Regions from separate parts of the Rhizobium sp. C104 genome, predicted to be linked through region 3. Evidence: predicted binding sites of a transcription regulator. Region 3 holds the regulator's gene; each other region holds the start of a gene.
What was found. Region 3 encodes LexA, which represses DNA repair genes until DNA is damaged. Its sites were predicted from a motif close to TGTTCNNNNTGTGTTCNG; they were not measured.
Positions count from the first base shown of each region.

Region 1 (10,738 bases), 360 kb from region 3:
CAAAGACGCGGATGCCGGCGCGGGCGGCGGCAATCATCGTCGCGGCCACCGTGGTGGCGCCGGTGCGGCGCTCGGCGATCGCGAAGGCGAGATCGGCGCGCGATACCTTCATCACTTCGGTCGCCTTGGCAAGCTGCTCCAGTTCGCCGGCTTCAAGGCCGATATGCAGCGTGCCATGAATGACGGCGATGGTTGCCGGCACCGCGCCCTGTTCGCGAATGATCGTCTCGACGCTGCGGGCCATCTCGATATTGCCGGGATAGGGCATGCCATGGGTGATGATGGTCGATTCTAGCGCCACCAGCGGCGCGCCGCGCTGCTTGGCGCTGGCAACCTCTTTCGAATAGGCAATCGGCAGAAGGGGCGAAATGGGCTTGGTCATGATGTTGTCCTGTCGTCGATGAGCATGATGCCGAAGCGTGTCAGCGGTTTTCGCACCTCATGCTCGACTATTTAATATAGCGGCTTCAATGCAGAATTCTGACCTCGGGAACAAGGGCAAGCGCCGCATTCAAGAGATCCGGCGTCAGATTTTCGTTGACGGCGTGCCGCGACTGCACGGTGAGCGTTGCGGCAGCCGTGCCGTGGCGAACGGCCTCTTCGAGCGGCAGACCGAGCATCAGGGCGGCAAGCGTGCCGGCCGCAAGAGAATCGCCGGCTCCGGTGACGTCGGCGACCGTGTCGGCGATCGGCGGCTGCAGCGTCACGGCGCGGCCCTTGCAAAGTGCCACGAGCTCGCGGCGGCCGCGGGTGACGACGGCGTTCCTGATGCCGATCTGGTTCAGAAGCGGCGGCCAGCCGGCAGCGTCTTCCGGCTGTTTACCGGCAAGGGCAGCGGCCTCGGCTTCATTCAGGAACAGGTAGTCGATATCCGCGATGCACTGTTTCAGCCTGACGACCTTGGCCGGCGAGATGGCAATCGCCGCGACCGGCTTCGCCAGGGAATGCGCCTTGGCAACGATCGCTGCGATCGTCTCCTCCGGCAGGTTGGCGTCGAAAAGAATGAGATCATGGGCGGCGAAAGCTTCGCGCACCCAGCGGATGGAGAGACGCCGCGGCACGAAGAATCGGTAGAGATCCATGTCGGCAAGGGCGATCACCAGATTGCCGTCCTTCTCGATGATCGCCGTATAGCTCGGGGTCTTGCGGTCGAGGAACACGAAAGGCCGGTCGTCGATGCCGGCGAAATCGGCGGCTTCGCCGACCATCTCGCCGATGGAGTCGCCGCCGCGTGGCGAAATCATCGTCACCTGAAAACCGAGCCTTGCCAGGTTGCGGGCCGCATTGAAGCCGCCGCCGCCCGGCTCCTCGAACCAGGTGCCGGGATTGCTGGCGCCCGGCGCCGTTTCGCCGGAGATCCGGCCGCGCCGGTCGATATGGGCGCCGCCGAGAACAAGAATCTTTTCTTCACTTCAACCGCCTTCCGATGCCCGAAGCGCGAATCGAGACGGTGCTAGCAGCCGCGGCAAAGCCGGTGCATAAGGCCTAAGCCGTTGCTTTGCATCGATAAAACAAATATAGAACACAGGCTGTTTTACCTTTTTCTTTCAATCGTTTGATCGCCTATTGCGGAAATAGAACAAATGGGGTACAAACTCGACATTGCTTGGGCGGCTTCAATAACCTAAAGGTGGATCGGATGTCTCAGAATTCATTGCGGCTGGTAGAGGACAAATCGGTGGACAAAAGCAAAGCGCTTGAAGCGGCACTCTCACAGATAGAGCGGTCGTTCGGCAAGGGCTCGATCATGAAACTCGGCTCCAACGAGAATGTTGTCGAGATCGAGACGATCTCGACCGGCTCGCTTGGCCTCGATATCGCACTTGGCGTTGGTGGTCTGCCGAGGGGCCGTATCATCGAAATTTACGGGCCGGAAAGCTCGGGTAAGACGACGCTTGCGCTGCAGACCATTGCGGAAGCGCAGAAGAAGGGCGGCATTTGCGCCTTCGTTGATGCCGAACATGCGCTCGATCCCGTCTATGCCCGCAAGCTTGGCGTCGATCTGCAGAACCTTTTGATCTCGCAGCCCGATACCGGCGAGCAGGCGCTCGAAATCACCGATACGCTCGTGCGCTCTGGCGCCGTCGACGTTCTCGTCGTCGACTCGGTCGCCGCACTGACGCCGCGCGCCGAAATCGAAGGCGAGATGGGCGACAGTCTTCCCGGCTTGCAGGCGCGCCTGATGAGCCAGGCGCTGCGCAAGCTCACGGCTTCGATTTCCAAGTCGAACACCATGGTGATCTTCATCAACCAGATCCGCATGAAGATCGGCGTCATGTTCGGTTCGCCTGAGACGACAACCGGCGGCAATGCGCTGAAGTTCTACGCCTCCGTGCGCCTCGACATCCGCCGCATCGGCGCGGTCAAGGAGCGCGAAGAGGTGATCGGCAACCAGACCCGCGTCAAGGTCGTCAAGAACAAGATGGCGCCGCCCTTCAAGCAGGTCGAATTCGACATCATGTATGGCGAGGGCGTTTCCAAGACCGGCGAACTGGTCGATCTCGGCGTCAAGGCCGGCATCGTCGAGAAATCCGGTGCCTGGTTCTCCTATAACAGCCAGCGTCTCGGCCAAGGCCGCGAAAACGCCAAGACCTTCCTGCGCGACAATCCGGATCTCGCCCGTGAGATCGAGCTGTCGCTGCGCCAGAATGCCGGCCTGATCGCCGACCGCTTCCTGCAGAACGGCGGACCGGATCCCGATGATGGTGACGCTGCCGCGGAAATGTAATTTTCGCGATCGGTTTTCCGCCAGTCCCTTTGAAAATCCAAGCCGGCTGCATTCCCTGATCAGAATGCGGCCGGTTTTGTTTGTCTGCTGGACAGTGGCGGAGGTGAACGTTAAAAGCCGATGGATTTAGATTTACCTGCCTCCGGCAGCATTGAAGGGCATAGCATGAGCGGTGTGAACGATATCCGGTCGACATTCCTCGACTATTTCAAGAAGAACGGTCATGAGATCGTCTCGTCGAGCCCGCTCGTGCCGCGCAACGACCCGACGCTGATGTTCACCAATGCCGGCATGGTGCAGTTCAAGAACGTCTTCACCGGCCTGGAGAAACGCCCTTATTCCACGGCGACCACCTCGCAGAAATGCGTGCGCGCCGGCGGCAAGCATAACGACCTCGACAATGTCGGCTATACCGCCCGCCACCTGACCTTCTTCGAAATGCTCGGCAACTTTTCGTTTGGCGACTATTTCAAGGAGAATGCGATCGAGCTTGCCTGGAAGCTCGTCACCGAAGGTTTCGATCTGCCGAAACATCGCCTGCTGGTCACCGTCTATTCCGAAGACGAGGAAGCCGCGACGCTGTGGAGGAAGATCGCCGGCTTGTCCGACGACAAGATCATCCGCATCCCGACCTCCGACAATTTCTGGCAGATGGGCGATACCGGCCCCTGCGGCCCATGCTCTGAAATCTTCATAGACCAGGGCGAGAACGTCTGGGGCGGCCCTCCCGGTTCGCCGGAGGAGGATGGCGACCGGTTCCTGGAATTCTGGAACCTCGTCTTCATGCAGTTCGAGCAGATCGAACCCGGCGTGCGCAATCCGCTGCCGCGTCCGTCGATCGATACTGGCATGGGTCTAGAGCGCATGGCCTGCATCCTGCAGGGCGTCCAGAGCGTCTTCGACACCGACCTGTTCCGCACGCTGATCGGCGCCATCGAAGAGACGATGGGCGCCAAGGCTGAGGGCAGCGCCAGCCACCGCGTCATCGCCGACCATCTGCGCTCCTCGGCCTTCCTGATCGCCGACGGCGTGCTGCCGTCGAATGAAGGCCGCGGCTATGTGTTGCGCCGTATCATGCGTCGCGCCATGCGACACGCCCAGCTTCTCGGCGCCAAGGAGCCGCTGATGTACAAGCTGCTGCCGACGCTGGTGCAGGAGATGGGCCGCGCCTATCCGGAACTCGTGCGTGCCGAAGCGTTGATCTCGGAGACGCTGAAACTCGAAGAAGGCCGCTTCCGCAAGACGCTGGAGCGTGGCCTGTCGCTGCTGTCGGATGCGACCACGGATCTCGGCAAGGGCGACATGCTGGACGGCGAGACCGCCTTCAAGCTCTACGACACCTACGGCTTCCCGCTCGACCTGACGCAGGACGCTTTGCGCGCCCGTGAGATCGGCGTCGATATCTCCGGTTTTACCGATGCCATGCAGCGCCAGAAGGCCGAAGCCCGTTCGCACTGGGCCGGTTCCGGCGAGAAGGCAACCGAAACCATCTGGTTCGAGCTTAGGGAAAAGAACGGGGCAACCGAATTCCTGGGTTACGACACCGAAACCGCCGAAGGCGTGGTGCAGGCGATCGTCAAGGACGGGGCTGCTGCTGAAGAAGCCCAGGCCGGCGACAAGGTGCAGATCGTCGTGAACCAGACGCCGTTCTATGGCGAATCCGGCGGTCAGATGGGCGATACCGGCATCATTTCGTCCGACCACGGCAGAATAGAGATATCGGACACGCAGAAGAAGGGCGAAGGCCTCTTCGTGCATTCCGGCGTCGTTGTCGAAGGCGCATTCAAGAGCGGCGATGCGGTTGTTCTCACCGTCGATCACGCCCGCCGTTCGCGGCTGCGCGCCAACCACTCGGCAACACACCTGCTGCACGAGGCGCTGCGCGAAGTGCTCGGCACCCATGTTGCCCAGAAGGGTTCGCTGGTCGCGCCCGAGCGCCTGCGTTTCGACGTGTCGCATCCGAAGCCGATGTCGACCGAGGAGCTGAAGATCGTCGAGGATATGGCCAACGAGATCGTGCTGCAGAATTCTCATGTCACGACCCGGCTGATGAGCGTCGACGACGCCATCGAGGAAGGCGCCATGGCGCTCTTCGGCGAGAAGTACGGCGATGAAGTGCGGGTCGTCTCGATGGGCACAGGCGTTCATGGCGCAAAGAGCAACAAGCCTTACTCGGTCGAGCTTTGTGGCGGCACGCATGTGTCGGCCACCGGTCAGATCGGCCTGATCCGCGTTCTCGGCGAAAGTGCCGTCGGCGCCGGGGTTCGCCGCATCGAAGCGCTGACCGGTGAATCGGCGCGCGAATATCTGGCTGAGCAGGACGATCGCGTGAAGACGCTGGCTGCCTCGCTGAAGGTTCAGCCTTCGGAGGTTCTGTCGCGTGTCGAAGCGTTGATGGACGAGCGCCGCAAGCTCGAAAGGGAACTGGCCGACGCCAAGCGCAAACTTGCCATGGGCGGCGGGCAGGGCGGCTCGGCCGATGCCGTGCGCGAAGTCGCCGGCGTCAAGTTCCTCGGCAAGTCGATATCGGGCGTCGATCCCAAGGACCTCAAAGGGCTTGCCGATGACGGCAAGACCAGCATCGGCTCCGGCGTCGTGACGCTGATCGGCGTCTCCGACGACGGCAAGGCGAGTGCGGTCGTCGCCGTGACGCCGGATCTCGTGGATCGTTTCAGTGCTGTCGATCTGGTGCGCGTCGCCTCGGCCGCCCTCGGCGGCAAGGGCGGCGGCGGCCGCCCCGACATGGCCCAGGCCGGCGGCCCCGACGGCTCGAAGGCCGACGAGGCGATCGAAGCGGTGGCCGTAGCACTCGCGGGCTGAGCTGCCGGGTTACGTCGGCTCTCCTCCCTCATTCCTGTGCTTGTCACACGAATCCAGTGCGCCCAAGTCATTGGGCGCGAAAGATCTTTTTTCTTTCGGTACTGATTCATTCACGGCGCGGACGCGCCGTGAATGGAATCCTGTGACGAGCACAGGAATGAGGGACGTTGGCGTGATGCCGGTGTACCCGCCTCGTCCTTCGAGGCACCTGCTCGGCACGTCAGCAAGGATAAGGCTCTCTTGAACTTTGGCGCTCCGGAGCCGGCAAGTCCGCAGGATTTGTCAAATCGGGCTATGCTTTGTTGCATCCGATCGATTTGCAGGAGGTTTGACATGAACGGGGAAACGGCATGGGCACTTTATGAAACCCGTCTGAGACGGGTATCGGCTTATATTCACGACCACCTCGACGAGGAGCTGGATATGGCGCGCCTGGCCGAGATCGCCTGCATGTCCAGCTATCACTGGCACAGGATCTATCGGGCGATTTACGGCGAGACGCTGGCGGCCACCGTCAAGCGGCTGCGGCTGCATCGCGCGGCGGGCGAAATCGTCCGCACGGAGCTTGCCGTCCGTGAGATTGCGAAGCGATCAGGCTATCCCAATCTCCAATCCTTCAACCGCATTTTCAAGTCGGTCTACGGCATGCCGCCGGCACGCTATCGGAAAGAGGGAAGCCACACAGCCTTCCAACCCTCACCTAACGGAAAGATCAAAGCCATGTTCGACGTTACCATACGTGAGATCGCACCCACCGAACTGATCGGTGTTGCCCATGCCGGCTCCTATATGGAGATCGGCAAAGCCTTCGAAACATTGTTCGGCACGCTTTACGCGCGTGGTCTCGCCAGGCCCGACATGCGGATGATCGGTGTCTATCTCGACGATCCTGATATCGTGCCGGCCGAACAGCTGCGCTCGATCGCCTGCGTCACCGGCGTTTCCGCGGGGTCGGCCGAAGCGCCGTTCGAGCGGCGCACGATCGACGGCGGCGACTACGCCGTGCTGCGCCATAAAGGCCCCTATGCCGACATGCACAAGGCCTACCAGTGGCTCTATGCGGAGTGGCTGCCGAAATCCGGGCGGCAACTGAAGGACAGCGTCATGTTCGAGGAATATCTCAACAACCCGCGCGACGTGCCGCCGACCGAGCTGATGACGGATATCCATATGCCGCTTGCCTGAGGGCTGACATCCCGGCGCGGCGCGGCGATGACGATCAGGCGGCCTGCATCGTCTTGCCGGCCTCATCATCCAGCGCATTGGCGCGCTTATAGGGCTCACGTTCGCTGATGCGGCCGAAGTAATCGACGAAGGCCTGGCGCTTTTCGATGCTGCCGAAGCCGAGACCCCAGCCGATATGCGAGCCGACATAGACGTCGGCGGCGGTGAAGCGCTCGCCGGCGACGTAGGTCGAGCCGGAGACGGCCATTTCGAGTGTGTTCATGACGTCGCCGAAACCGCCGCAGCCGGCCATGCGGAGGCGTTCTGCTGGAATTTCGAAGCCGAGCGCCTTCATCGTCACCGCCGATTCCAGCGGGCCGGCGGCAAAGAACATCCAGCGGTAGTAGCGGGCGCGCTCTTCCTGCTTGGGGGCCAAACCTTTTTCGGGGAAGGTCTCGGCGAGATAGGCACAGATCGCTGCGCATTCAGTGACGACGGTGTTGCCATGGCGGATCGCCGGAACCTTGCCCATCGGGTTGATGCGCAGATATTCCGGCGCCTTCATGCGTTCGCCGAAGGTCAGGAGTTCGGTGCGATAGGGCTGACCGATTTCCTCCAGCATCCAGCGCGCGATGCGGCCGCGTGACATCGGGTTCGTGTAGAATACCAATTCTTCGGTCATGACATCCTCCTCCTGTTGCGTCGCTCGGAATCAATAGCGCGGGGAGGTCTTTGTGCAACCCCCGATCTTCAAAGAGCCTTGCGGTACTGGATGAAGCCTGAGCGCTCGGCGATCTTGTCGTAGAGCCGCCTCGCCGTGGCATTCGTTTCATGCGTCATCCAATAAAGCCTGCCTGCGCCGTTTTGACGGGCAAGATCGGCGACCGCATCGATCAGCGCGGCGCCGGTACCGAGCCCGCGCTGGCTGTTTTCGACATAGAGATCCTGCAGGTAGCACGTCCATTGCGGCAGCCAGCAGGAGCGGTGAAAGATGGCATGGACGATGCCGACGAGGCGGCCGTCTCCATCGAAGGCGCCGAGCGCATGCATCGGTTCGCTGGGATCGTGGAAACGGCCCCAGGTGAGATCGGTGGTTTCGGGTGGGATGACCACTTCGTAGAAGCGCTGATACGCCTCCCACAGGGTTTCCCAAGCGGCGCGGTCGGATGGTTCCAGCGGGCGTACGGTCGCCGTCATCAGCTGTTCTCCCAAAATGAAAACGGCGGGGAAATCCCCGCCGTTCCGATGCTATCCCGAAAGAGGAGGCTTACGCCATCGCCTTCTGCAGGTTCTGGTCGATCTTGTCGAGGAAGGCGGTGGTCGACAGCCACGGCTGGTCGGGGCCGATCAAGAGCGCCAGGTCCTTGGTCATGAAGCCGGATTCGACGGTATCGACGCAGACCTTTTCGAGCGTCGAAGCGAAGCGGCCAAGCTCGGCGTTGTCGTCGAGCTTGGCGCGATGGGCGAGGCCGCGGGTCCAGGCGAAGATCGAGGCGATCGAGTTCGTCGAGGTTTCCTGGCCCTTCTGGTGCTGGCGGTAATGGCGGGTAACCGTGCCGTGGGCGGCTTCGGCTTCCACCGTCTTGCCATCCGGCGTCAGCAGCACCGAGGTCATCAGGCCGAGCGAGCCGAAGCCCTGGGCAACCGTGTCAGACTGGACGTCGCCGTCATAGTTCTTGCAGGCCCAGACATAACCGCCCGACCACTTGAGCGCCGAGGCGACCATGTCGTCGATCAGACGGTGTTCATAGGTGATGCCGGCTTCCTTGAACTGATCCTTGAATTCTGTCTCGTAGACTTCCTCGAAGATGTCCTTGAAGCGGCCGTCATAGGCTTTGAGGATGGTGTTCTTGGTCGACAGGTAGACCGGCCATTTGCGCATCAGGCCGTACATCATCGAGGCGCGGGCGAATTCGCGGATCGATTCATCGAGGTTGTACATGGCCATGGCGACGCCGGCGCCCGGCGCGTTGAAGACTTCCTTCTCGATGACGGTGCCGTCTTCGCCGACGAACTTGATCGTCAGCTTGCCCTTGCCGGGGAACTTGAAGTCGGTGGCGCGGTACTGGTCGCCGAAGGCGTGGCGGCCGACGACGATCGGCTGGGTCCAGCCGGGAACCAGGCGCGGCACGTTCTTGCAGATGATCGGCTCGCGGAAGATGACGCCGCCGAGGATGTTGCGGATCGTGCCGTTCGGGCTCTTCCACATTTCCTTGAGGTTGAATTCCTTGACGCGGGCCTCATCCGGCGTGATCGTCGCGCACTTGATGCCGACGCCGTACTTCTTGATGGCATTGGCGGCGTCGACGGTCACCTGGTCGTTGGTGGCGTCGCGGTTTTCGACGGAGAGGTCGAAATAGTCGATATCGAGGTCGAGATACGGATGGATCAGCTTATCCTTGATGAGCTGCCAGATGATGCGCGTCATTTCATCGCCGTCGAGATCGGCGACGGGATTGGCGACCTTGATCTTGTTCATGTATCTGCCTCGTTCGAGCTTGAAGGGGACAAGCGTCCCGGGTGGGTGACCTGATGAGGAGCGCTATAGCACTGTGAACCGGGAACGCAAAGCTGCAACGGGTTTCACAATGCGTTTTTGCCGGCATTGCCAAGCGCTGAAATCTGGCTAGTGTCCGCGTTGATTTGCCCGCCCCGGAACATTCGATCATGAAGACAATCGCCGTTGTTATCGCAAGCCTTATCGCCTTTTCAGGCGCCGCCCACGCGGCCGATGCCACGGCTCCCGTGAAGGAGATCATGGACGCAACCAGGAGCAACTGGGCCGACAACAATAGCGACTGGACCGACATCTTCGATGCGAGCCGGCTCGACCAACTCTACAGCAAGGACTTCATCGCAAAATATCAGGCGGCCGCGCAATTTCCCGCCGGCGACGACGACGACGGCATATCGCCCTTCGATTACGATGTCATCGTCAACGGCCAGGATGCATGCCCGCTGGAGGATCTGACGATGGCGGCTGCGCCCCGGTCAACGGGACGACCGAGGTCACGGTGCGCTTCAAGAAATCCGCCTGCGCGGACACTCCTGACGCCAAGGACTACACAACCGTTCGCTTCGAGGTGGTCGAGGAGGCTGGCCAAGCCGTCATCGATGATATCGTCACCGAGAATATCGAAACGCAGGGCCGCGATTCCCTGAAGGCGACGATGGCGCTGATTGCCAAGGGCCAATAGGCGCGCGACAGTCGCGAGCGTCGAGATTCGATCGCGGGCGATTTGCTTCGCCCGGCATGGCATTATCTGTCGATCCTTCCGCGGCATGAGGAGGCCTGCATTTGTTTTCCGGTTTTCAGGCTCGCGACTGGCTGCTTGCCAATGATCCGGCGCTTTCGCGTCTGCGCATGGCCCTGCGGGTGACGCTGACGATCGTTTTCTCCTTTTTGGTCCTTCTTGCCATCCACATGCTCATCCTGTCGTTGCCGACCGCGGCCTTTGGCCTCGGCATTGTGCTGTCGATCGAAGGCGGCGTGGCGGTGCGCGACAAGGGCAATTCCCGCCAGTTGGTGACGCGGCTCTTCGGCTGTGTGGCAAGCCTCGCCGTCGTCGGCATTGCCGCGGGGCTCGAGGATCGCCGCTTTCTCTCCGATCTCGTCTTCCTGGTGGTGATCGCGCTCGCATCGGCGGGACGGGTGTTCGGGCCGCGCGGTTTTGCCATCGGCATGTTCGCCTTCACCTCCTATTTCATGGGCGCCTATTTCCGGCCTCCGCTTGCCGAGCTGCCTGAAGTGGCGATCGGCCCTGTCGTCGCGGTGCTCGTCGGCCATCTGGTCAGGGCGGTTCTGCTGCCCGACGATTGGCGGCGCGATCTGTTGCGTTCGCTCGAAAGCGTCAGGGGTCGGATCAACCAGATCCTCTTCAAGCTCGCCGCCATCGCCGGCGGCGCCGAGATCGGCGAAGCCGACCGGCAGGAACTGCGCCAGCTGGAAGACCGGCTGAAGGAAGTGGTGCTGATGGCGGAGACCTTCATCCCGCGCCCGCCGGCCGGTGTTTTCGACGGCGCCGC
Region 1 covers NZ_CP092348.1:1,193,569-1,204,306, forward strand. The annotation lists gene MF410_RS07030 (pseudouridine-5'-phosphate glycosidase) at 1-382, opposite strand, end outside; gene MF410_RS07035 (carbohydrate kinase family protein) at 468-1,400, opposite strand; gene recA (recombinase RecA) at 1,640-2,728, shown strand; gene alaS (alanine--tRNA ligase) at 2,894-5,548, shown strand; gene MF410_RS07050 (AraC family transcriptional regulator) at 5,882-6,733, shown strand; gene MF410_RS07055 (glutathione S-transferase family protein) at 6,768-7,394, opposite strand; gene MF410_RS07060 (GNAT family N-acetyltransferase) at 7,463-7,909, opposite strand; gene MF410_RS07065 (NADP-dependent isocitrate dehydrogenase) at 7,980-9,191, opposite strand; partial or broken gene MF410_RS07070 (hypothetical protein) at 9,380-9,909, shown strand; gene MF410_RS07075 (FUSC family protein) at 10,005-10,738, shown strand, end outside.
Region 1: the regulator LexA is predicted to act here: its motif matches at 1,508-1,525, upstream of recA (recombinase RecA).

Region 2 (10,738 bases), 2.3 Mb from region 3:
CGTCATCGAGACCAGGCGCCGGCAGGATTTCTGGCCGGGCGATCTTCCGCTCGAGACGCCGATCGGCGACATGACCGAACTGATGGCGGCGCGGCTCGAAGGTTTTTCGATGGCCGACCCCTTCAATGTCGCCGTGGTCGAAGCGCGCCCGTCGGGCCTGCTCCTCGACGGAGCGACGGAGAACGACCGCAAGGTCATGCGCGCCTGGCGCCACGCGTTTGCCGATCTCCTCGGCTATCGCCAGCCGAACCATGAAGACTACAAGTTTCACATGACCTTCGCCTATGCGATCGAACGGCTGGAGGACGAAGCCTTGCCGCGCTGGCAGGCGATGCTCGATGACGTTGCCGAGGACATCCGCCGCAAGGCCCCTGTTTTCGAGCTGACGCTACCGGCATTCTGCGTCTTCGAGGACATGAACCATTTCCACGAATTGCTGATTTTCGATTTCGACGTCTGAACGGGAGAAGCCCATGGATAGACCGACGCTCTATATCGCCAACAAGAACTATTCCTCCTGGTCTTTCCGGCCGTGGATGGCGCTGACGGGCCTCGGTATCGATTTCGAGGAGGTCCTGATCCCCTTCGACGACGCAGCGGGCAATCCCAATATCAAGGCCGTGTCTCCGACCGGGCGGGTGCCGCTTCTGCAGCATGGCGCGTTGAAGATCTGGGAATCGCTGGCGATCATCGAATATGCCGCCGAGCTGCATCCGGACGCCGGTCTTCTGCCCGCCGATCGCGCCCAGCGGGCGCTCGCCCGGTCGGTTTCGATGGAGATGCTCTCGAGCTTCCGGGCTCTGCGCAGCGCCTGCCCGATGAATATCCGCCGGCCGAAGGCGAGGATCGCGCTGCCGGATGGTGTCGATACCGATATTAGCCGCATCGAGGCGATCTGGCGGGATCTCTTGCAGCAATCCGGCGGGCCGTTTCTCTTCGGCGCTTTCGGGGGCGCAGATGCGATGTTTGCGCCCGTCGTCAACCGGTTCGAGATCTATGAGCTGGTCGACCGAAGCGATACGCTCGCCTATATGCAGACCATGAAGGCGCATCCGGCTTGGCGCAAATGGGAAGAGGCGGCGCGCGCCGAGCCTTGGGTTGTGCCGGAAGACGAAGTCTGAGGTGGGAATCATCGGCGTGTCAAAAAATATGCATGGGGACTGGTCAAGGCCGCGCCTTGCATGTATAAGCGCGCAAAATTCCGAAATCGCGACATGTCCGTTTCGGCCGCCAGTCTGGCCGTGGGAATGTTTTGCCCGCAAGTGGAGTAATAGAAATGGCTGTACCGAAGAGAAAAACAAGCCCGTCCAAGCGCGGGATGCGCCGTTCGGCTGATGCGCTGAAGGCTCCGACCTATGTCGAAGACAAGAACTCCGGCGAACTTCGCCGTCCGCATCACATCGACCTGAAGACCGGCATGTATCGCGGCCGCCAGGTTCTGACGCCGAAGGAAAGCGCATAATTTCCGATTAGGCTCGTCCGATCGAACGCTTAAAGGCCGGCGTCACGCCGGCCTTTTCATATTCAGCGATATAATATTTGCAATGACTTGCGGTGGGGCAATGCTTTGCGGCAGTATTCTTCCAGCCGCCAAGGAGATTGCCGATGATAGCTGCAATGCCGCTGATGATTATCCCGTTCGTTCTCTACAACCTGGCGATGCTCGGCCTGATGGGCGAGGGCGGTATTCCGGCGCTGCAGCATGACGTCATCGTGTTGTCGATGATATCAGGCGCGATCTGGAGCATGGCGCTCGGCGATCTTTTCATCGTCATCGCGCTCGTCGTGCTGTTCTTCGAAATCCTGAAAGCGACCAGAACGGGTCCCGGCAACCTCATCAACCACATATTGTCGATGCTGGTTTTCATCGCCTTCCTGGTCGAGTTTCTGCTCGTCCGAGATGCTGCAACGCAGGTCTTCTTCATTTTGATGACGATCGCTCTGATCGATGTGATTGGCGGGTTTGCCGTGTCGATCCGGAGCGCCGGACGGGATGTCTCGATCGGATTATAGGTTGTCGAGTTTGTTCTGAAGGGCGCGGAGCTGTTCCTTCAGCTCATCGATATCCTTGGCCTCGGCCTTGCGGCTTTCCTTGGCCGGCGGCGTCATGAAGGGCGAGAACATCTGCATCGCCTGCTGAAACAGCTCGGTGTTGCGGCGAACCTGGTCCTCGACCATCTGCATCGGCAGTTGCAGGTTCTTGCCGAGCGGCGTTTCACCGAAGGCCCGGTTTACCTGCTCGCGCATCTGGGATTGCTGTTCGCTGAAGGCGCGCATCGAATGTTCGAGAAAGCTCGGCACGACCATCTGCATCTGGTCTCCGTAATAGGTGATGAGCTGGCGCAGGAAGGAGATCGGGAGAAGCGTGTTGCCGGTCTTCGATTCCTGCTCGAAGATAATCTGGGTCAGCACCGAATGAGTGATGTCATCTCCGCTTTTTGCATCCTGGACGGTAAATTCTTCGCCCTTCTTCACCATCTCCGCCAGGTCTTCCAGCGTGACGTAGGTGCTGGTGCCTGTATTGTATAGGCGGCGATTGGCGTATTTCTTGATGACTATCTGACCCTCATGCTTCGCCATATCAGTCTCCTGGACCCCCGTCTGAATTATGGATATTCCTCCACTTCAGACTGTAAACGCAAAAGAAGGCCGGTGACAATCTCTTTGTGCGATGCGGCAAACCTTTCACAGAGCAGATGAATTCGGGCTTTCGCGTTCGTGCCGAAAAATGACCCCGGCCGGTCTTCGCGTTTGACTTGCGCTCCAAGCTTTGCCAGTTTCCTCTTATGTAAGTGAGACGAAAACGAGGAGCGTCCCCATGAGCAATTCATCCATCGTCATCGCCAGTGCAGGTCGAACGGCCGTCGGCTCGTTCAACGGCGCTTTCGCAACGGTTCCGGCGCATGAGCTCGGCGCGGCCGTCATCAAGGGTGCGCTCGCGCGCGCCGGCGTCGATGCCGGCGAAGTGGATGAGGTGATCCTCGGTCAGGTGCTCGCTGCAGGCGAGGGCCAGAACCCGGCGCGCCAGGCGGCGATAAAAGCCGGCATTCCGAAGGAGGCGACAGCCTGGGGCGTCAACCAGCTCTGCGGTTCGGGTCTGCGCGCCGTCGCGCTCGGCATGCAGCAGATCGCCACCGGCGACGCCAAGATCATCGTTGCCGGCGGCCAGGAATCCATGTCGATGGCACCGCATGCCATGCACTTGCGCGGCGGCGTCAAGATGGGCGACGCCAAGATGGTCGACACCATGATCAAGGACGGCCTGACCGATGCGTTCCACGGCTACCACATGGGCATCACCGCCGAGAATATCGCGCGTCAGTGGCAGCTTTCGCGTGACGAGCAGGATCAGTTCGCCGTCGCCTCGCAGAACAAGGCGGAGGCGGCGCAGAAGGCCGGCCGCTTTGCCGACGAGATCATCCCCTACATCATTCAGACGCGTAAGGGCGACGTTACGGTCGATGCCGACGAATATATCCGTCATGGCGCCACGCTGGAGGCGATGGGTAAGCTGCGCCCGGCCTTCGACAAGGAGGGCACGGTGACGGCAGCGAATGCTTCCGGCCTCAACGACGGCGCCGCTGCCGCGGTGCTGATGAGCGAAGCGGAGGCGGTCCGTCGCGGTATCCAGCCGCTCGCCCGCATCGTCTCTTGGGCGACCGCCGGCGTCGATCCTTCGATCATGGGCACCGGCCCGATCCCGGCGTCGCGCAAGGCGCTCGAAAAGGCCGGCTGGTCGGTCGGCGATCTCGATCTCGTCGAAGCCAACGAGGCTTTCGCGGCGCAGGCCTGCGCCGTCACCAAGGATCTCGGATGGGATCCTGCGATCGTCAACGTCAACGGCGGGGCGATCGCGATCGGCCATCCGATCGGCGCTTCCGGCGCGCGCGTTCTCAATACGCTGTTGTTCGAAATGAAGCGCCGCGGCGCCAAGAAGGGGCTGGCCACGCTTTGCATCGGTGGCGGCATGGGTGTCGCCATGTGCTTCGAAGCACTTTAAACAGCATACGATCCGTCATTGATTGAAAAATCCCGCCAGAGCGGGGCGAAAACAAAAGGGGAGCGGAACATGAGCAGAGTGGCTGTGGTCACCGGGGGTACGCGCGGCATTGGTGCGGCCATATCCGTGGCGCTGAAAAACGCCGGATACAGGGTTGCCGCCAATTATGCCGGCAACGACGAGAAGGCCAAAGCCTTCCACGACGCCACCGGCGTGCCGGTGTTCAAATGGGATGTTTCGGATTACGCCGCCTGCGGCGAGGGGATCGCCCGGATCGAAAGCGAGATCGGGCCGGTGGAAGTGCTCGTCAACAATGCCGGCATCACCCGCGACGCGATGTTCCACAAGATGACGCCGCAGCAGTGGCACGAGGTGATCAATACCAACCTCACCGGCCTGTTCAACATGACGCATCAGGTCTGGACCGGCATGCGTGACCGCAGCTTCGGCCGCATCGTCAATATTTCGTCGATCAACGGCCAGAAGGGGCAGATGGGTCAGGCGAACTATTCGGCGGCCAAAGCCGGCGATCTCGGCTTCACCAAGGCGCTGGCCCAGGAAGGGGCGGCCAAGAACATCACCGTCAATGCCATCTGCCCCGGTTACATCGGAACCGAGATGGTGCTCGCCGTGCCGGAGAAGGTGCTGAACGAACGTATCATTCCGCAGATTCCCGTCGGGCGTCTCGGCGAGCCTGAGGAAATTGCGCGCTGCGTTACCTTCCTCGCCTCCGACGATGCCGGCTTCATCACCGGCTCGACGCTGACCGCCAATGGCGGGCAGTTCTTCGTCTAACCGGCCCCGGAAATCGGAATCGACTTGAAAGCGATAGCGCGTCTTGCCGGACGCGCTATCGCTCTTTGTATGGATGCCCGCCGTGCGGACATCAGGAACGGCCGCCGGTGTTTTGGTGACGCCGTGGCGGAATCTTGACCGGCACGCGCTGCGGCGAGCGATCCTGGCCGCGAAGAGCTGAAATCGCGCTTGTGAGGAAAGCCAAGGCGATGAGAATGGCGACAGCGGAATTCAGGAAAATCTGACCCATGGAAGCGTTCCTTTCAGATGCGCCGGGCGGATTCGCCTGCCCACTGCGCTCATGAAGGAAATGTGCACCTGCCTGATGGAGGTCGGTAGGTTTGGCTTTGGCGACCGATCGTCAACGCCGCGTTGACGGAGGCGGCCATCAAAGAAAAACGGGCGCCGAAGCGCCCGTTGGGAAGTCCGATATGCTTTTGCCGATCAGTAGCGGCAACGGGCCTCGTAGCGGCGGCCGTAGCGGTCGCGATAGACGCAGTAGCCGCGGCGTTCGACCGACTGGCCGATGAGAGCGCCGGTCAGACCGCCGGCAACGGCGCCGACGGCGGCACCACCCCAGCTGTTGGTCACGGCACCGCCGATGACCGCGCCGGTGCCGGCGCCGATCGCCGTTCCCTGCTCGGTCGCTGTGCAGGATGCCAGGGCGCCGACGAGCGCACCAATAAGAACAATCTTCTTCATCATGTCGTAACTCCCCAGGTTTGTTGGCCTTTAGATGCGGCCCATGAGTACAAGGATAATGATAATCACGAGAACTAGCCCCAAACCGCCAGAAGGTCCATAGCCCCAGCCACGGCTATAACCCCAATTCGGCAAGGCTCCGATCAAGAGCAGAATGAGGATAACAAGAAGTATTGTGCCAAGCATGGTGTGTTTCCTTCATTTCATCCGCAATTTGAATGGACCAGAAACACGCATTGGCGATTTTTGTTCCCGGTTAAGCCAGGAAATGTGACGCGCTGGGACCCCCGCCCTATCGAAAACCTGCCCGTATGGTTAAAAAGGCGTTTAAATACAACATGTTGCGGTGAACAAAGGGAGAAGGTCCCGATGTCGCCGATTCGTCAGCGATTCGTTCCGTATTTGATCGGCGCGCCGCCGGCGACCATCCCGGCTTAACGGGATATGAATCCGGCTTCCGAAAGATTAATGCCGATGGACAAGGCGGAACGGGGACGCCGATCGGCGATACGCATATAGCGCATGGACCGAGTTTCGCCACCAGATGTGGCCGTGAACGAAAGGCGAAAACGATGCGGTCAGCGATTCGTCGCCGATTCGTTCCGGCTTTGGTCGAGAGGTTAATTTCAGGCGCAATTTTTGATTGTTCGCCACTGGCCGGATTCGCCGATGGCGGCGACGAAAATGCCAAGCGGAGGGAGTCAGACGATTCAGCATCTAGTGGGAAAAAGTGATTCAAAATCAATACTTAGCCGTGAACAAAAGCTGAATCATCGGGAGTCAGCGATTCGTCGCTGATTCGTTCTCACGCTGTTCCGAATCGCAAATACCGGCGGTCCGCGTGACTCGCCAAGGTCGTAATCCCGGCAGCATTTTAAAATCTGCCCTTGCGTTTGCGGCGGCGGCTGTCCATGTGTTCTCTGGCTTCCGTCGCGGGAGCACTGTTTTCCTGGGGGCTGCCCGCCTCATTTGCATGGACCATGACTTCTGACTTCGCAGCCGATGATTCTGAGCGGGCGCGGTGTGACCGCGGTGCTTGGGCCGACCAATACCGGTAAGACCCATTATGCCATCGAGCGCATGGTCGCTCACGGGACCGGCGTGATCGGCCTGCCGCTCAGGCTGCTGGCGCGTGAGGTCTATACGCGGGTGGTGGAGAAGGTCGGCGCGCAGAATGTGGCGCTGGTCACCGGCGAGGAAAAGATTTCGCCGCCCAATGCGCGCTTTTCGGTCTGCACCGTCGAGGCGATGCCGCGTGAGACCAAGGCCGCCTTCGTCGCAATCGACGAGGTGCAGCTCGCCGGCGATCTTGAGCGCGGCCATATCTTCACCGACCGCATCCTGCATCTTCGCGGCCGCGAGGAAACGCTGCTGCTCGGCGCGGCAACGATGCAGCCGATCCTGCAGCAGCTCCTGCCCGGCATCACGATCGTCGAGCGGCCGCGGCTTTCGCATCTTTTCTATGCCGGGCAGAAGAAGATCACCCGGCTGCCGCAGCGCTCGGCCATCGTCGCCTTCTCGGCCGACGAGGTCTATGCGATCGCCGAACTCATCCGCCGGCAGCGCGGCGGCGCGGCTGTCGTGCTCGGCGCGCTCAGCCCGCGCACCCGCAATGCGCAGGTGGCGCTTTATCAGGCGGGCGATGTCGAATATCTGGTGGCGACCGATGCGATCGGCATGGGCCTCAACCTCGATGTCGATCACGTCGCCTTCGCCCAGGACCGGAAGTTCGACGGCTACCAGTTTCGCAATCTCAATCCGGGCGAACTCGGCCAGATCGCCGGACGCGCCGGGCGGCACGTTCGCGACGGTACCTTCGGCGTCACCGGACAGGTTTCGCCCCTGGACGAGGAGCTGGTACAGCGCATCGAAGGGCATGAATTCGACAACGTCAAGGTTTTGCAGTGGCGCACCACCGAAATGGACTTCTCCTCGATCCAAGCGCTGCGCGCCAGCCTCGAGGCGGGACCGCGCGTAGCGGGGTTGACGCGGGCGCTGCCTGCGGTCGACCAGCAGGCGCTGGAACAGCTTTCACGTTATCCCGAGGTGATCAACCTTGCCGACAGGCCGGCCCGGGTCGAAAAACTCTGGGAGGCTTGCGCGCTTCCCGACTATCGGCGTATCACCCCGGCACAACATGCCGATCTTATCTCGACCCTCTTTTCCGATCTCGTGCGCTATGGCACGGTGAACGAGCAGTTTCTCGCGGAACAGGTTCATCGCTCCGATCGGACAGATGGGGAAATTGACACGCTTTCGGCGCGAATCGCGCAGATAAGAACCTGGACCTATGTTTCGAATCGGCCTGGTTGGCTTGCCGATCCGACACACTGGCAGGAAAAGACGCGGGAAATCGAAGATCGATTGTCCGACGCGTTACATGAAAGGTTGACGAAACGCTTTGTTGATCGCAGGACATCTGTGCTCATGAAGCGCCTGAGAGAGAATGCGATGCTGGAAGCTGAAATCAGTGTGAATGGCGATGTCTTCGTTGAAGGACATCATGTAGGGCAATTGAGCGGATTCCGCTTCACGCCGGTGGCGGGAACGGACGGACCGGATGCCAAGGCGGTTCAGGCTGCGTCGCAGAAAGCGCTCGCGCTCGAATTCGAGGCCCGTGCGGCTCGAATCCATGCCGCTGGCAACAGTGACCTGGCGATCGGTTCGGATGGCCTGATCCGTTGGATCGGCGACCCGGTGGCGCGGCTTTCGGGCAGCGATCACATCATGCGTCCGCGGGTGATTCTGCTGGCCGACGAGCAGTTGACGGGCAATGCCCGCGATCATGTCGCCGCCCGTGTCGAACGCTTCGTCAATCATCATATCAGCACGGTGCTGAAGCCGCTCGATGATCTGTCGCGCGCCGAGGACCTGCAGGGTCTGGCAAAGGGGCTCGCGTTCCAGCTCGTCGAAAACCTCGGCGTGCTGTTCCGCCGTGACGTGACCGAGGAGGTCAAGTCGCTCGATCAGGAGGCCCGCGCCTCGATGCGCCGCTACGGCGTGCGTTTCGGCGCTTACCATATTTTCGTTCCGGCACTTCTGAAGCCGGCGCCGGCCGAGCTCATCACGCTGCTCTGGGCGCTGAAGAACGACGGTTTGGACAAGCCGGGCTACGGCGATCTCATTCCGGTGCTTGCCGCCGGCCGCACCTCGGTCGTCACCGACCCAAGTTTCGAGCGGATGTTCTATAAGCTCGCCGGCTTCCGCTTCCTCGGCAAGCGTGCCGTGCGCATCGACATCCTCGAGCGGCTTGCCGATATCATCCGGCCGCTGCTGCAGTGGAAGCCCGGTCAGAGCAACCGGCCGGAGGGCGCCTATGACGGCCGCCGCTTCACGACGACGACGGCGATGCTGTCGATCCTCGGGGCGACGCTCGAGGACATGGAAGAAATCCTCAAGGGTCTCGGCTATCGCGCCGATGCGGTGAAGGCGGAAGAGGCATCGGCACATCTTGCGACGCAGGATGCGGCCTCAGTGCCGGCAACGGCCGCGGAAACGCCTGCCGACGATACAGCTGAAAAGGCCGATCACGACGATGCCGACGGCGCGACGGAAGAAACTGCCGCCGAGCCATCTGTGGCCGAGGCAGCTTCTGCTGATGTCGACACGCCGGTGGCGGAAACGGTGAAAACCGCGGCTCCTGATGAAGCGGTCGAGACATCTGCTCCTGATGAAGCTTCCGCGCCTGAGGAAGCGGTGTCCGCTTCCGAGGAAACCGGCGAGCCGGTGGAACCGAAGCCGGTTCTTCTGTGGCGTCTCGGCGGCCGCAACGACAATCAGCGCCAGGCGCGCGGCGGGCATGGCGAACGCCGTGGCGGCCAGGGCCAGGAGCGGGGCCAGAACCAGGAACGCGGCGACCGCAATCGCCGGCCGGGTGGTGGTGAAGGCGGCGATGGCAATCGCGGCGGCGAAGGCCGCGACAATAATCGTCACAACCGCGGCAAGGACGGCGGCAACCGCGATGGCGGCCGGCCGCAGCAGCCAAGAGGCGACCGCAACAACCAGCCACGGGGCGACCAGCCACGCGGTGACCGGCAGGACCGCAAGGATCGCGGCGAGCGAAATGACCGCAACGATCGCAACAACAACCGCGGCGGTTCGCAGCCGCTGCGCTTCGAAGCCAAGCCGCCGCGCAAGGAGAAGCCGATCGATCCGGATTCGCCTTTCGCCAAGCTCGCGGCTCTCAAGGAGCAGATGAAGAAGTAATCATGAGCGGGGAGACACAGCCGACAAGCGGTTCGCGCCAGCGCATCGACAAGTGGCTGTTCTTCGCGCGTATGGTGAAGTCGCGCTCGCTGGCGCAGAGCCATATCCAGTCGGGCCATGTGCGTATCAACGGCGAGCGCTGCAATCATCCGAGCCAGATGGTCAAGCCGGGCGACCGTATCGAGCTCGACGCTGGAGCGGCGCGACGTCGTTCTCGTCATGCGACTCGCCGGCGAGCGGCGGGGGCCTTACGAGGAGGCCCGCCTGCTCTACGAGGACCTGTCGCCGCCGCCGGATGAGGCAAAACGCCTCAGCCCCTACGAGCAGGCGATCCGGGCGACCGGCACCGGCCGGCCGACCAAAAAGGAACGACGCGCAATCGACAGGCTGATGTCGGACGAGGATTAGAAAACTCTGCCCGCGGTGGCGGCTTTTGCAGATCGTTTATCCTTGAAATCCGGCGTTAAAGCCGATACGTCACTGACAACCTGCCGGAAGCGTGCTTGCCTCCCAAGCCTGCCCACGCTTTTCCTCCGGCACGGGGATAGGCGCGACGTTCCAGGTTGCCCGGCCCCATCAGCATGGAATCCTGGAGTTCTTCATGACCTACGTCGTGACCGACAATTGCATCAAGTGCAAATACACCGATTGCGTGGAAGTCTGCCCCGTCGATTGCTTCTACGAGGGCGAGAATTTCCTCGTCATCCACCCCGACGAATGCATCGATTGCGGCGTCTGCGAACCTGAATGTCCCGCCGAGGCGATCAAGCCGGATACCGAGCCGGGCCTCGACAAATGGCTGAAGATCAACACCGAATATGCCACCATCTGGCCGAATATCACGGTCAAGAAGGAGCCGTTGCCGGAGGCCAAGGAGATGGATGGCGAGACCGGAAAGTTCGAGAAGTATTTCTCGGAAAAACCCGGTTCCGGCGATTGAGACGGCGGCCATAATCGGCCGCCGGATTGAGGCGGCTGTGGGGTAAAACGTTTTAAAAGCTGCGTGAGGAATATGGGGGACATGTGTTGCCCGCA
Region 2 covers NZ_CP092348.1:3,820,247-3,830,984, forward strand. The annotation lists gene MF410_RS19960 (DUF1868 domain-containing protein) at 1-460, shown strand, start outside; gene MF410_RS19965 (glutathione S-transferase family protein) at 474-1,121, shown strand; gene rpmF (50S ribosomal protein L32) at 1,277-1,462, shown strand; gene MF410_RS19975 (hypothetical protein) at 1,606-2,013, shown strand; gene phaR (polyhydroxyalkanoate synthesis repressor PhaR) at 2,008-2,580, opposite strand; gene MF410_RS19985 (acetyl-CoA C-acetyltransferase) at 2,819-4,000, shown strand; gene MF410_RS19990 (beta-ketoacyl-ACP reductase) at 4,070-4,795, shown strand; gene MF410_RS19995 (hypothetical protein) at 4,887-5,045, opposite strand; gene MF410_RS20000 (glycine zipper domain-containing protein) at 5,240-5,500, opposite strand; gene MF410_RS20005 (DUF3309 family protein) at 5,528-5,683, opposite strand; gene MF410_RS20010 (helicase-related protein) at 6,500-9,703, shown strand; partial or broken gene MF410_RS20015 (RNA-binding S4 domain-containing protein) at 9,706-10,111, shown strand; gene fdxA (ferredoxin FdxA) at 10,305-10,643, shown strand.
Region 2: the regulator LexA is predicted to act here: its motif matches at 6,298-6,315, upstream of MF410_RS20010 (helicase-related protein).

Region 3 (10,738 bases):
TACTGGGCCTGGGGGCCGAGGCCTTCCTCGATGCGGATCAGTTGGTTGTACTTGGCAAGACGGTCCGAACGGGACAGCGAGCCGGTCTTGATCTGGCCGCAGTTGGTGGCGACAGCGAGATCGGCGATGGTCGAATCTTCGGTTTCGCCGGAGCGGTGCGACATGACGGCTGTGTAGGCAGCCTTATGCGCCGTGTTGACGGCGTCGAGCGTTTCCGTCAGCGAACCGATCTGGTTGACCTTGACGAGGATCGAGTTGGCGACACCCATGCGGATGCCGTCGCGAAGACGGGCGGAGTTGGTGACGAAGAGATCGTCGCCGACGAGCTGGGTCTTCTTGCCTGTGAGGTCGGTCAGCGTCTTCCAGCCGTCCCAGTCGTCTTCAGCCATGCCGTCCTCGATCGAGATGATCGGGTACTTGGCGGCAAGTTCGGCCAGATATTCGGCCATGGCGCCCGATTCGAGCGTGCGGCCTTCACCTTCGAGGACGTATTTGCCGTCCTTGAAGAACTCCGTCGAGGCGCAATCGAGACCGAGGTAGATGTCCTCACCCGGCCTGTAGCCGGCTTTCTCGACCGACTTGACGATGAAATCGAGGGCTTCCGAAGCGCTCTTCAGGCCCGGTGCGAAACCGCCTTCATCGCCGACATTGGTGTTGTGGCCCTGGGCGGCCAGTTCCTTGCGGAGCGTGTGGAAGACTTCCGAACCCATACGCACGGCTTCGGCGATCGTATCGGCGCCGACCGGCAGGATCATGAATTCCTGGAAATCGATCGGATTGTCGGCATGGGCGCCGCCGTTGATGATGTTCATCATCGGCACCGGAAGCAGGCTCGCGGAAGCGCCGCCGACGTAGCGATAGAGCGGCAGGCCGGAGGCCTGGGCAGCAGCCTTAGCCACGGCCAGCGACACACCGAGGATAGCGTTGGCGCCGAGGCGCGACTTGTTCGGCGTGCCGTCGAGCTCGATCATGATGTTGTCGATCTGGATCTGGTTTTCGGCATCGATGCCGCCGATCGCGTCGAAGATCTCGGTATTGGCCGCATCGACCGCTTTCTGCACGCCCTTGCCGAGGTAGCGCTTGCCGCCGTCGCGCAGCTCGACCGCCTCATGGGCGCCGGTCGAAGCGCCCGAGGGAACGGCCGCGCGGCCCATGCTGCCGTCTTCGAGATAGACATCGACTTCGACGGTGGGGTTGCCACGGCTATCGAGAATCTCGCGGGCGATGATATCGGTGATTGCAGTCATGGGTTCTTCCTGCTCGGTGGGTGATCAATCGTTCGAAGCCTGTCATAATCGAAGGCGTGCAAATTACAATGGCACATTGCGGCACCCTCGACCTGCATGTCCGATCGTCGCTATAGCACGAACATGTCAGGCTTTTGACTGTCAGCCCTTGGCGACAGCGTCAAAGGCCAGCAGCTTTTCCAGAAGCCGCGGCATGTCCTTCAGATAGACCATGTTCGGGCCGTCGGACGGTGCGTTGTCGGGGTCCTGGTGGGTTTCGACGAAGACGCCGGCAATGCCGGTCGCCACCGCTGCGCGCGCCAGCGTTTCCACGAATTCCCGCTGACCGCCGGAGGAATCGCCCTGCCCGCCCGGCTGCGCCACGGAATGGGTCGCATCGAAGATAACGGGCGCGCCCATCGACGCCATGATAGGCAGCGAGCGCATGTCGGAAACCAGCGTGTTGTAGCCGAAGGAGGCGCCGCGTTCGCAGAGCAGCACGTTAGGATTGCCGCTGGCGTTGAGCTTCTTCAGGACGTTCTTCATGTCCCAGGGGGCGAGGAACTGGCCCTTCTTGACATTGACGGCACGGCCGGTCTCGGCGGCGGCGATCAGAAGGTCGGTCTGACGGCAGAGGAAGGCCGGGATCTGCAGGACATCGACCACCCTCGCCACTTCGGCGCATTGCTCGGCGGTATGAACGTCGGTGAGAACCGGAAAGCCGAATTCCTTCTTGAGATCGGCGAAGACCTGCATGCCTTTTTCAAGCCCGATGCCGCGCTCGGCCGACAGCGAGGTGCGGTTCGCCTTGTCGAAGGAGCTCTTGTAGACGAGGCCGATGCCGAGCTTGGCGCAGAGCTCCTTGAGCGTGCCGGCAACCATGAAAGCGTGGTCGCGGCTCTCCATCTGGCAGGGGCCGGCAATCAGCGACAGGCGGCCGGTATTGGAAAAGGTGACCTGGCCTGCGCCCTCGCCGATCCTGACTTCCGAATTCGTATCAGTGCTCATCATCTTTCCTCGAAGGCGAAAAGCGTGCCCTGCCCGGGCGCCGGCTTCACCAGAATGCGATTGTTCTTGCGCGTGTAGGTCACTCCGTTAGCAGCCAAATGCGCTTCTGTCACGGCAAGATCGGCGACGGTGAAGAGGATGGCCCGGCCGCGCAGGCCGCGGTCGGCGGATAAGACGGCAACCTCGAAATAGGCCTCCAGCCCCTCCGGCGTCATCAGGCTGATTTTCGCATTCGGCGCCGCGATATTGGCGCCAAAACCGGTTTTCTCGACCGCCGACTGCGCCATGGCAAGGCTGACGAAACCGGCGTAGGTCGCGGCATCAGGCGCGCACAGCGCGATCTCGGCGATGCCGGTCACGCCATTGGCATGTGTCTCCAGCGCGCCGCGGTCGGCGGGCAATGGATTGATGCGCTGGCAGGTAAAGAGAAAGAAGTCCGGCGCACGCAGATCCGCTGCAAAGGCCAGTTTGAAGCTGCCGACGCTTTCGGAACCGTCCGGCATCTTCATTGGCCGGCTGAACTCCAGCATCTCGCCGGCGCTCGATCCGCCGGCAGCGAAGTGCCGATGATCGTGGCCGGCATCCTCGGTGCCGAAAACCACCGCCGAAAGCCCCTCATCGCCGCAACGGAAGCGGAAGGCCCGGTTGCGGGCGGTGAAGACATTCCCTTGCCGCGCCGAGGCCTCGCTCTCCTCGACGCTGGCGATACCGAGCGGCTCCAGATAGGTCTTGTCGGCGAAGAAGACACAGGCATTCTCCGTTCCGAAGGGATGGCGGGCATCGGCGGCAACCGTGAAGCCGAGCTTGCCGAGCCGCTCGCGGGCCAGATCGATATTGACGACGGGCAGCACGACATGATCCAGCGGGTGCGGTTTGGCGGAACGCTCGTTCATCATATCCCTCCCTCAAACGATAAGAGATGTGCGACAGCACCACCCCCAATGCAAGACATGTGTGCCAATCCGGCGAATGAAAATAAAAATCTCAAAGAGTTGGCGGCAAGTTTTACGGAAATTTAGCTACTTGCAGAACACATATGGAACATATAGTGTCTGTTCTGGATTTGTTTCAATCAGGGGTCACACGCCGATGCTCACGCGCAAACAACAGGAGCTTCTCCTTTTCATTCATGAGCGCATGAAGGAATCCGGCGTTCCGCCATCTTTCGACGAGATGAAGGATGCCCTGGATCTGGCCTCCAAATCCGGCATTCATCGCCTGATTACAGCGCTCGAAGAACGCGGTTTCATTCGCCGCCTACCGAACCGCGCCAGGGCGCTCGAGGTCATCAAGCTTCCCGAAGCCTATAGTCCCAGCATCCAGCCCCGGCGCGGCTTTTCGCCGAGCGTCATCGAAGGCAGCCTCGGCAAGCCCCAGCCGGTCGCCGCCCCCGCGCCTGTAAAACCCGTCGCCGACAACGGCAACTCGGTCTCGGTGCCGGTCATGGGCCGAATCGCTGCCGGTGTTCCGATCTCGGCAATCCAGAACAATACCCACGACATCGTCGTTCCCGCCGACATGCTCGGCTCCGGTGAACATTATGCGCTCGAGGTGAAGGGCGATTCGATGATCGACGCCGGCATCTTCGACGGCGACACGGTGATCATCCGCAACGGCAGCACCGCAAGCCCCGGCGACATCGTCGTTGCCCTCGTCGATGACGAGGAAGCGACGCTGAAGCGCTTCCGCCGCAAGGGCGCCTCGATCGCGCTTGAGGCGGCCAACCCGGCTTACGAGACCCGGATCTTTGGGCCCGACCGCGTCAAGGTGCAGGGCAAGCTCGTCGGCCTCATTCGCCGCTATCACTGACACTGGACAGGCCGGATTCGGTAAAACTGTTGCTGCGCCAGTCATAGGCGCGCTGGCGCATCCATGGCCGCGACAGCGTTTCGAATGCGGTTGCGACCTCCAGGCCGGTATCTGCGAAGCGCAGCTCGAGGGAACCGGTCTTGCGCAGCGTCTCACCGGTGAAGAGCGTCGCGCCTGAGCGGCAGCTGTTGAAACGCAGGCGGACCGGCGTCACGACGATATCGGCTGCATCGCAGGCCGGGCCGAGATAAGCGGCATTGTCGATGATGCTTACCACACGGCCATTGCCAAGCCTTGATATGCACCAGGCCTTTTTGACGCAGGAGAAGCGGTTTGTTTCACCGCCCGCGGCGGCCCCCCGCATCGCTGTCCTTGCTTCATTCTGTTGCTCGCGGGAAAGCCTGACGCGTCGGTCTTCCCCTCCGGCGGGATAGCGGGGCCACCCAGCATCTTCGGCGGGTGATGCGTCGGCAGGACCAGCGCTCTTTGCCACTGGTCGAAGATGAAATCCGGCGGGTTTTCACGATTGGAAGCCATTGCCGCGGTCTCGACGAGCGCGACCAGACCGCCATCCTCCGAAATCACCAGATCCGGCGGCCGGGAAACCGGCAGAATCAACAGAATGAAGGTCGAAACGGCGAGGATTGCTGAGCCGGCATGGCGCAGCCGGGTGCGGAGCAGCGTCAGCAGCAGGAAGCCTGCCACGGCGATGGCGAAATACCAGGCGGGCAAGCGGCCGACGCCGATATCGCCGCCCCAGCCGGACACTGTCTTGGCGACCGCGATCACCAGATCAAGGCCGAAGCCGACCACCTTCCAGAGCGGAGCGTCCAGACCGAACGGCATGAGCAACATCGCCAGCAGCCCGGCCGGCATCACGATGAAGGAGATGATCGGCATCGTCGCGAGGTTTGCCGGCAGGCCGTAAGCGGTCAGGCGATGAAAATGTTCGATCGAAAACAGCGCCGTGGAAAAACCGCCGATCAGCGAAGTCAGGAAGACGCCGCCGAAGAAACCGGCGACCGCAACGAGCGGCCGGAAGACCGGCAGCCTCAGCAAAGCGTTTTCGCGAATGCGCCGCTCCTTCCACAACTGATAACCCGATACCAGCGCCAATGTCGCGGCAAAGGACATCTGGAAGCTCGGGCCCAGGACTTCGGAGGGCGAAATGGCGATGATGACGAGGGCCGAGAGCACGACATTGCGCAGGCTGATCGACGGCCGATCGAAGAAGACGGCAATCAGCATGATGGCCATCATGATAAAGGCGCGTTCAGCCGAGACCCCGAAGCCGGAGATCAGGTAGTAAGCGGTGACGGCGATGAGCGCGCCTGCTGCGGCGATCTTCTTGGTCGGATAGGCCTGGGCAGCGCCTGGAAAAAGGCTGAGCAGCATCCGGAAGCCGACGAAGAAGATGCCGGCCGACAGCGCCATGTTGAGGCCCGAGATCGCGACGATATGAGCAAGGCCGGACTGGCGCAGCGCCTCCGTCGTCGCATTCGAGATGGCGCGCCGCTCGTCGGTCACCAGAGCAGCGGCAAAAGCGCCCGTATCGCCGGGCAGGATCGATCGAATGCGATCGCCGATACCGCTGCGCAGCCGGTAAAGCCATTCGAGCATTGCTTCCGACGTCGACATTGCACCCTGCGGGCCCGCCCCCAAATCCCTCTCCGGAGCGCCATAGAAGAAGCCGTTGGCACCGATGCCGTCGAAATAGGCACTGAAGGAGAAATCGTTGAGTTCAGGCAGCGCTGGGCCTGCCGGAGGCGTCAGCCGCACCCTGCCGGTGATGATGTCACCGATCTCGAAAGGCGTATCGGCGCCGCGGACGATCGCGGTGATGCGCCCCGGCCGCCGCTTCAGCTCCGGCGCCTCCGTGCCGGTGACGGCAAGGATGTAGCGCCAACGCCCACGTCCATCGCCTTCCCGCCGTTCGACACGGCCGGTCACCGTCGTCGTCACGGATGAATCGAGGATCACGGTCGAAGCCCTCCAGCTCTCGAATCGTGCTGAGAGCATGCCGCAGGCGAAAAGCGCCAACGCCAGGAAGCTGGCCCGCAGCACCGGCCGGCTGGGGCCGGCGGCGAGAACCACGACCGCCGGCATCGCCAGGCAGAGGAGCGACGCGACGAGGGGAAAATCCCATCGCGCGAGAAACCAGAAGGCCGCCCCGGCGCCGAGGAAGACCGGCGAGAACAGCAGCAGTCGGCCATGGTCGGCCTCCTCGCCCAACATGCGGATTCCAGCACGCAGCGATTGCGAGGCCGCGGCCGGCAGCCAGTGGCGCAATGGCATCGCGGACTGGGTCCTTGCCGGCCGCCTCCCCACCGCAGGCGCGGAAAAACCCGGGACTGGGCCAGGCCAGCGCCCGCTTCCGGCCGCAATTCGACTGTCGTCAATTCCTCCATACCCCGCCCAAGATCACCCGCACCTGCGGGCAGAATGCAACCTTCAATCAAAACGAGCAAGAATAATCGATTGAAATATGAGGGAAAATCGCCACCGCCAAAAGAGCAGTCGAATCATTGGCTTCCGGTATGCGCACGGCTCATCGCTGCAGTGCCTAAAAGGTGATGCCGCAATGCACAAAATGCCGTCACGGTAACTTGGCATTAGCTTCGCGATCATATAGCTATCGGTGAGGACGCTTAACCCCTATGGCGCTTTTATGGCGCCACCGCCATTTCGGAGGATCAGCATGACGGATCAAAGCGCTACAATAAAAATCGGTGACAAATCTGTCGACCTAGCCGTCAAGAGCGGCACGATCGGCCCGAGCGTCATCGATATCGGTGCTCTCTATAAGAACACCGCTTCCTTCACTTACGATCCGGGTTTTACCTCGACCGCATCCTGTGAATCCAAGATCACCTACATCGACGGCGACGAAGGTGTGCTGCTGCACCGCGGCTATCCGATCGAGCAGCTGGCCGAGCATGGGGACTTCCTCGAAGTCTGCTACCTGCTTCTCTACGGTGAACTGCCGACCACCGCGCAGAAGAAGGATTTCGATTATCGCGTCACGCACCACACCATGGTGCACGAGCAGATGAGCCGCTTCTTCACCGGCTTCCGCCGCGATGCGCATCCGATGGCCGTCATGTGCGGCTGCGTCGGCGCCCTGTCGGCTTTCTATCACGACTCCACCGACATCACCGATCCGCACCAGCGCATGGTCGCCAGCCTGCGTATGATCGCCAAGATGCCGACGCTTGCCGCGATGGCCTACAAGTACCATATCGGCCAGCCTTTCGTTTATCCGAAGAACGATCTCGACTACGCCTCGAACTTCCTGCGCATGTGCTTTGCTGTGCCTTGCGAAGAATACGTGGTCAATCCGGTGCTCGCCCGCGCCATGGACCGCATCTTCATCCTGCATGCCGATCATGAACAGAACGCCTCGACCTCGACCGTCCGTCTCGCCGGCTCGTCGGGCGCCAACCCGTTCGCCTGCATCGCGGCCGGCATCGCCTGCCTCTGGGGCCCGGCCCATGGCGGCGCCAACGAAGCAGCGCTCAACATGCTGAACGAGATCGGCTCGGTCGACCACATTCCGGAATACATTGCCCGCGCCAAGGACAAGAACGATCCGTTCCGCCTGATGGGCTTCGGTCACCGCGTCTACAAGAACTACGATCCGCGTGCCAAGATCATGCAGAAGACGACGCATGAAGTGCTCGGCGAACTCGGCATCAAGGATGATCCGTTGCTCGAAGTGGCGATGGAGCTGGAGCGCATCGCGCTCACCGACGAATATTTCATCGAAAAGAAGCTCTATCCGAACATCGACTTCTATTCCGGCATCACGCTGAAGGCGCTCGGCTTCCCCACGACCATGTTCACCGTGCTCTTCGCGCTTGCCCGCACCGTCGGCTGGATCGCCCAGTGGAACGAGATGATCGAGGATCCGGAGCAGCGCATCGGCCGCCCGCGCCAGCTCTATGTCGGCGAACCGAAGCGCGACTACATCCCGGTTTCGAAGCGCTGATCGCTTCGGCCAACATATCGGCCCGAAAAGGAGAAAACCCGGTCAGAGACGACCGGGTTTTTTCTTGTCCAGCACGTCGAGCAGGATTTCGGCGGCATGTTCGCCTGGTGGTTTTTCCGTCTGCATGCGCTGCCAGATGAGATCATAGCCTTCCTTCATCGCCTTAAGCTGGTAGGTGTCAGCCGACAGCCTTTCCATCCAGCGGGCGAGGCTTGCCCCGCGAACGACGTCGTTCAGATATTCCGGGACGACGGCGTAATCGGCAATCAGGTTCGGCAGTGCGCCAGTCCAAGTCTTGATGCTTGACGTCAGCAGACGCATGATCCAGTCGACCTTGTAGGCGGAGACGACAGGAACATCGGCAAGCGCCAGTTCAAGAATGACGGTTCCCGATGCCGCCATCGCCGCATCGGCTTCAGCGAATGCCTTCCATTTAGCTTCAGCGCCGACAACGATCTCCGGCTTGACCGCCCATCCCGCCGTCAGTTGGCGGACAAGCGCTTGCCTGTGCGTCACCGTCGGCAGAACAAAGCGCGTCGGCCCATTGCGGGCGACAAGTTCGCTTGCCGCCACCTCGAAATGGGGCAGGAGCTTCTGGATTTCCGAGGAGCGTGAGCCGGGCAGAAGCAGGATCGCGTCGTTGCCGGGCTGCCTGCCGGCGCGCCGGCGCCGGGTCTCCAAGAGCGCCGGGTCGGCGGTCAGGCGATGGCCGACATAGGTGGTTGCCGGCCCGCCAAGGCGCTGCATCGCCGCCGGTTCGAAGGGCAGGACGGCGAGCACATGATCGACATAGGCGAGCATGCGCGTGGCGCGATATTCTTTCCAGGCCCAGACGCTCGGACAGACGTAATTGACGACAGGCAGATCGGGCAGCGCGGTGCGGACGCGCTTTGCGACGCGATGGGTGAAATCCGGGCTGTCGATGATGAGGAGAATGTCGGGCCTTGCAGCGACGATGGCAGCGGTCGTCCGGCGGATCAGCGTATACAGCTTCGGCAGCCGGCTCAGCACCTGGGTGATGCCCATGATCGACAACTCGGAGAAATCGAACAGGGATCGCAAGCCCTCGGCCTGCAGCCCCTCGCCGCCGACGCCGACAAGTTCCACCGGCCCGGTGTGGACCCGCTTCAGGGCGGCGACGAGATCGGCGCCGAGCAGATCACCCGATACCTCGCCGGCAATGACGGCGATCTTCAGCGGCGCCCCGTTCATTCGAGCCCCCATGCCGGCAGCCCGCGATCGATGCCGCAGACGAAAAGCCCTGCCTCATCGGCGGCCTTGATGACGGCGGCGCGATCGAGCACCAGCGAGCGGCCGGCCTCTACCGCGATGCCGCCGAGACCGGCTTTTTTTGCGTTCAGGATCGTGGAAACGCCGATCGCCGGCAGGTCGGCGCGGATATCCTGCTGCGGCTTGCAGAGCTTGACGAGCGCGCCGCGGCGCCGCGGCGAGATGCGCCCGGCGGCTCTGAGACCCGCGACACGGTCCAGCATCTCATCCGTACCCTCGAGCCCCTCGAGTGCCACGACACGGCCGCCGATGCTGATAGCACCCTGCCCGACATCCAGCCGACCGAGCATGTCCGCGGCTTCGGCGGCGCGGCGGATATCGCGCCGGTCTTCCTCACTAGGCGTCGTCGCGCCAAGCGCACCAACAGAGGCAAGCAGATCCGGAGCAATTTCATGAGCGCCGACAACCCGGCGGCCGTTCCCCTCAATCAGCCGGATCACCATCTGCAGAACCGTGTCGTCGCCGCCGGAGAGCAGTGTGCGGATGGCGGCCGGCACTTTCATCAGAATGCGCAGTGTCGGACGCACCTCGCGCCATTCCGGTCGGCGGGCGACGCTGCCCGACATCACGACACGGCCGACACCATAACGGCTGAGCAACCCATCAAGAGCTGCGAAATCGCCGATGCCGATGACGGCGTGATCATAGTCTTCCCAGCGCCGGTCGCTTTCATCCTTCAGGGCGACGATGACGGGATTTTCACCCGCCGCACGCGCGGCTTCGGCGACATAAGAAGGCAGAAGACCGCCGCCGGCAATTATCGCCAGCCGGCCCGCAGCGGTGTCGCCTGATAAAGCCACGGATCAGCCCTTCTGCCCCGGGTCGGCGAGGACAGAGCGCGATCGCTGTCGGCGGCGATGAAATCGAGGATCTGGACCGCCTGCTCGCAATCGGCATATTCGTCGCGGATGGCGGCGGCGTTTTCGCGGACGGAGCCCGTTCCTTCGAAGATCGACTTATAGGCGCGGCGTACCCTGTGGATGACGGCGCGGTCGACGCCGGCGCGGGTCATGCCGACGACATTCAGGCCGCTCAGCAGACCGGGATTGCCGTTCAGCATACCGTAGGGAATGACGTCGTAACTCACTGCCGAAAGCCCGCCGACGAAGGCCTGACGGCCGACGCGGGTGAATTGGTGAACGGCCGAGCCGCCGCCCAGGATGACGCGATCCTCGATGACGACATGGCCGGCGAGCATGACATTGTTCGACATGATCACGTGATTGCCGACCTTGCAGTCATGCGCGACATGGGAATTGGCAAGGAAGAGGTTGTTGTCGCCGACGATCGTCTGGCCGCCGAAATCGGCCGTGCCGGTGTTCATCGTCACACCTTCGCGCATCGTGCAGTTGGCGCCAACCGAAAGCGTCGTCTCCTCGCCGCCGTGATGCACGCTCTGCGGATCGCCGCCGATGAC
Region 3 covers NZ_CP092348.1:1,556,317-1,567,054, forward strand. The annotation lists gene eno (phosphopyruvate hydratase) at 1-1,247, opposite strand, end outside; gene kdsA (3-deoxy-8-phosphooctulonate synthase) at 1,389-2,234, opposite strand; gene MF410_RS08825 (VOC family protein) at 2,234-3,127, opposite strand; gene lexA (transcriptional repressor LexA) at 3,324-4,043, shown strand; partial or broken gene MF410_RS08835 (ComEC/Rec2 family competence protein) at 4,024-6,451, opposite strand; gene gltA (citrate synthase) at 6,742-8,031, shown strand; gene lpxB (lipid-A-disaccharide synthase) at 8,074-9,243, opposite strand; gene MF410_RS08850 (LpxI family protein) at 9,240-10,121, opposite strand; gene lpxA (acyl-ACP--UDP-N-acetylglucosamine O-acyltransferase) at 10,079-10,738, opposite strand, start outside.